2 regions of the Streptomyces sp. NPDC006602 genome follow, and region 2 is predicted to be linked to the other one. Evidence: riboswitches for the same ligand, from Rfam matches in the RefSeq annotation. Region 2 holds a riboswitch; the other holds the start of a gene.
The links. Region 2 has a riboswitch for glycine ahead of gcvP (aminomethyl-transferring glycine dehydrogenase). Riboswitches for the same ligand answer to the same signal wherever they lie in the genome.
Positions count from the first base shown of each region.

Region 1 (2,389 bases), on a different contig from region 2:
CAGCGACACCCGGCGTGCCCGGCGCCGAGTGCGCGGCGTCGACGTACGCCATCGCGATGGGCTTGCCCAGCGTGGGGGAGGGCGCCCCGGAGGTGACCTCGCCGATCACCTTGCCGTCGGCGACGACCGCGTACCCGGCGCGCGGGACACGACGCCCCTCGGCGACCAGGCCGACGAGGACGCGCGGGGGGTTCTCCTGTGCGCGGGCGGCCGCCTCTTCCAGCGCCTCGCGGCCCACGAAGTCGCCCTCCTTCTCGAACTTCACTACGCGCCCGAGCCCGGCGTCGAAGGGGGTCAACGCCGTCGACAACTCGTGCCCGTACAGCGGCATGCCCGCCTCCAGGCGCAGCGTGTCCCGGCAGGACAGACCGCAGGGGACCAGGCCGACGCCCTCGCTGGCCCGGGTCAGCGCCTGCCACAGCTTCTCCGCGTCGGCGGGTGCCACGAACAGCTCGAAGCCGTCCTCGCCGGTGTAGCCGGTGCGCGCGATGAGCGCCGGGACGCCGGCGACGGTGCCGGGCAGGCCGGCGTAGTACTTCAGGCCGTCGAGGTCGGCGTCGGTGAGGGACTTGAGGATCCCCGGCGACTCGGGACCCTGCACGGCGATCAGCGCGTACGCGTCCCGGTCGTCGCGCACCTCGGCGTCGAAGCCGGCGGCACGCTCGGTCAGTGCGTCCAGCACGACCTGGGCGTTGGAGGCATTGGCGACAATCATGAAGTCGCTTTCGGCCGTCCGGTAGACGATCAGGTCGTCGAGGATGCCGCCGTCTTCGCGGCAGATCATGGTGTAGCGGGCGCGGCCGAGACCGACGGACGCGATGTTGCCCACGAGCGCGTGGTTCAGGAACCGCGCGGCCTGCGGCCCGGTGACCGTGATCTCGCCCATGTGCGAGAGGTCGAAGAGGCCGGCCCGGGTGCGCACGGCGTTGTGCTCGTCGCGCTCCGAGCCGTAGCGCAGGGGCATGTCCCAGCCGGCGAAGTCGGTCATCGTCGCGCCGAGGGCACGATGGAGGGCATCGAGCGCGGTGTGACGGGATGTGGTGCTGCTCATCGGACGGTCGTCTCCCAAGGCATGACGGCGAGGTCGTTCCTCCCCATCTGTCATCGGAACCTGAGAGGTTCGACGTGACCCCGCGAAACGGTGGTCACGACTTGCACCTTGGGTGGAGCCACTGTCGTAGCGGCCCGCTTTTCAGATGTGCCTCGCCCGCGCGGTAACGGGGCCTGAGAGATTCAAGGGAGGGACTTGCTCCTTCGGCGCCCCAGCGACGTACGGCTTACGTACGGCTGGGGACTCTCCCGCGCGGATTCAAGCGGCCGGTATGCAGTTGGCGCGCACATCATCGCACGCATCTTCGGTGCGCGGCAGGCCGCATCTGTAACCGGCCTGTGGCAGTAAGCGCACGAAAACACGAGACACCGCGTATTACCTTCTCTTTACACTCGACGGGGAGGGGAACTCGTGACCACCCCAGGGGAGGACGATCACGGTGAACAGGACCACGGCGTACGCCACGACCTCGGCCGTAGCGCTGCCCGAGCAGCTCTCGGCCCCGGCCCGCGAGGCGTGCGGAACGCGCCCGGCACCCGTCCTCCGCGACCTGCGCGAGCGCGAGGGCCACAGCCCGCACGCACTGCTCTTCGGACCCCGCGACCTGGTCGTGATCACCGGCCTGCCCGGCAGCGGCAAGTCCACGCTGATGCGGCGGACGGTCAAGGGCCTGCGGATCGACTCCCAGGACACCCGCGACCGTTGGGACGGCCGGCTGTCCCGCTTCCTGCCGTACGCGATCTACCGCCCGCTCGTCCGTCTCGCCCACTACGCCGGACTGCGCCGCGCCCTGCGCTCCGGCGAGGGCGTCGTCGTGCACGACTGCGGTACGCAGGCCTGGGTGCGCCGCTGGCTGGCCCGCGAGGCCCGCCGCCGGGGCGGCACCCTGCACCTGCTGCTGCTCGACGTCACCCCCGGCACGGCCCTGGCCGGCCAGCGCGAGCGCGGCCGCGGAGTGTCGCGGTACGCGTTCCTGCGCCACCGCGGCGCCGCCTCTCGCCTGATCAGCTCCGCGGAGAAGGGCGACCTGCCCCAGGGCTGCGGCTCGGCGGTCCTGATCGACCGGGACGCGGCGAACGTACTGACCCGGATCGGCTTCACGGGCTGAGGAGGATCGGCCTCACGGCCGACCTCCCTACGGTCCGCACCCGATAGCCTTTCAGCCACACCAGTGGTAATCGGCAGGCGGTAGGCAGCAGATGGACTTCCCGGCGGATCTCCCAGCGGGCTTCTCGGAGTTCCCGGCACAGGCGCACCCCCATTCGCACGGCGGATGGCCCGGCAACGAGCTGGAGGAGGTGCTCTCCGCCTCGCTCGGCATACCCGGGGCCGGCGGGC
Region 1 covers NZ_JBIAHG010000007.1:34,227-36,615, forward strand. Annotated here, with positions in the region: gene gcvT (glycine cleavage system aminomethyltransferase GcvT) at 1-1,051, opposite strand, end outside; glycine riboswitch at 1,203-1,312, opposite strand; gene ACFYO2_RS19985 (AAA family ATPase) at 1,485-2,159, shown strand; gene ACFYO2_RS19990 (enhanced serine sensitivity protein SseB) at 2,251-2,389, shown strand, end outside.
Region 1: another riboswitch for glycine. It lies ahead of gcvT (glycine cleavage system aminomethyltransferase GcvT); the one in region 2 lies ahead of gcvP (aminomethyl-transferring glycine dehydrogenase).

Region 2 (2,389 bases):
GCCGCGCGATGCTCTTGAGCCCCTCGGGTCCGTGGTAGACGGCGTACATCCCGGCCATCACGGCGAGCAGCACCTGCGCGGTGCAGATGTTGCTGGTCGCCTTCTCCCGACGGATGTGCTGCTCACGGGTCTGCAGAGCGAGCCGGTACGCCTTGTTCCCGTCGGCGTCCACGGACACACCCACGAGCCGCCCGGGCAGGCTGCGCGCGAACTTCTCGCGCACCGCCATGTATCCGGCGTGCGGCCCACCGAAGCCCATCGGCACACCGAAGCGCTGGGTCGTCCCGACCGCGATGTCCGCACCGAGCTCCCCCGGGGACTTCAGCAGCGTCAGCGCCAGCAGATCGGCGGCGACGGTCACGAGCGCACCGAGCTCGTGCGCCTGCTCGATCAGCGGCTTGATGTCGCGTACGGCACCGGAGGCGCCCGGGTACTGGATCAGCACGCCGTTGATCTCACGCCCGGCGATCTCGGCCGGAATACCCTCGCTGAGGTCGGCGACGACGACCTCGACGCCGGTCGGCTCGGCGCGGGTCTCGATCACGGCGATGGTCTGCGGCAGCGTGTCCGCGTCGATCAGGAAGAGGCCCTTCTTGTTCTTGCCCATGCGCCGGGACAGCGCCAGAGCCTCGGCGGCCGCGGTGCCCTCGTCGAGCAGCGAGGCGCCGGAGGTCGGCAGACCCGTGAGGTCGGCGACCATCGTCTGGAAGTTCAGCAGGGCCTCGAGCCGCCCCTGTGAGATCTCCGGCTGGTACGGCGTGTAAGCCGTGTACCAGGCCGGGTTCTCCATCACATTGCGCAGGATGACGGGCGGCGTGAACGTCCCGTAGTACCCGAGCCCGATCATGGAATCGAGAACCTGGTTCCGATCGGCCAGCGAACGCAGCTCTGCCAGCACCTCGGCCTCGGTGCGCGCGCCCGGCAGCTCCAGCGCGTCGGCGTTCTTGATCACATCCGGGACCGCGGCGGCCGTGAGCTCGTCGAGCGAGCCGTACCCGACCTGCGCGAGCATCTTGGCCCGCGCCTCCTGGTCGGGCCCGATGTGGCGCTGCTCGAAGGGGATTCCCTGCTCGAGCTCGGAGAGTGGAATGCGATGGGCGGTCATTACGGAGGCCTCCTGGTCTGACACGACCTTCGAGGGGTCACCACGGCGCGGGTACCCGAACGGCCTCCCCCTCTGTCATCTCGACCTGAGAGCTTCACCGGCCGCCCGAGGGCAACCGGCTTTCACCGTCGGTGAGAGCGGAAGCCGTCGACGCCGTCGGCACCCGCCCTGCTTTCCAGAGTGACCTCGTCCGTGCGGTACGTGGGCCTGAGAGATTCCGGGGAGGATTTGCTCCTTCGGCGCCTCCGATGGTGTCCGGAGGACTCTCCCGCACGGGGTCAGCAGCCGCTTGCCAGCGTACCAGCGGGGTCCACGCCCGTGCCTTCGAGTGGCCACGTTCCTGAATCTGCCCTTTTGTAGTGTTTACGGATGAGTTGCGACCAAGTGGAGGGCCCGTGCAGACCGATATCGATCCGCGCAACCTGATCGGCCGCAAGGCGTTCGACCGCAACGGCACGAAGCTCGGCACCATCGACGAGGTCTACCTCGACGACGCCACGGGCACACCGGAATGGGCGGCCATACGCACCGGTCTCTTCTCCAGAGACGCCTTCGTCCCCTTGGAGCCCAGCGAACTGATCGACGGCACCCTCCACGTCCCCTTCGACCGCGCTCTGATCAAGGACGCCCCCGACTTCGGCGTGGGCCGCCACCTCTCCCCCGAGCAAGAACTCCAGCTCTACCACCACTACAGTCTCGACATCGCCGCCCCTCCCCCCTTCCCGGACCACGACTTCGGCAAGCTGGCAGACACAGACGAACCCTGACCCCACCGCCCCCACCACCCACCCATCAAGCCACGAACAGCCGCACCATCAAGCCACGAACAGCCCTGCCGTCAAGCCGCGGGCAGCCGCACCATCAGGCCACGAACAGCTCTGCCGTCAAGCCGCGGGCAGTCGTGCCGCTGGGGCGGCACGGGTGGGCGCGAGCGGCACCCCGCAACGCCGGGCCGCGCCACACACCCCGCCCCCAGCCCCGTCCAACCCGCACACTCCACCCCACCGCACCCGCCGATCTCACCCTGCCCCCACCCGCCCCCCATCCACCGAAGTAACCCCACCCCCAGCCTCCCCAGCTCTTCGCGCCACCAACGGCAACGGCTCCGCCACCTCCAACTCCGGATCATCGATCCGAAACGTCCGCACCCGCCCCGGCTCCGAATCCGGCGTCTCGAACCGCACGGTCACCCGCCCGAGCCCACTCCCCTGCACCCACCCGTGCCCGTACTCGGCATGCCTGACGTCGTGCCCCGAAACCCACCGCCGCTCGACCGGCGCCACC
Region 2 covers NZ_JBIAHG010000002.1:869,941-872,329, forward strand. Annotated here, with positions in the region: gene gcvP (aminomethyl-transferring glycine dehydrogenase) at 1-1,105, opposite strand, end outside; glycine riboswitch at 1,291-1,386, opposite strand; gene ACFYO2_RS08700 (PRC-barrel domain-containing protein) at 1,501-1,872, shown strand; gene ACFYO2_RS08705 (DNA polymerase IV) at 2,125-2,389, opposite strand, start outside.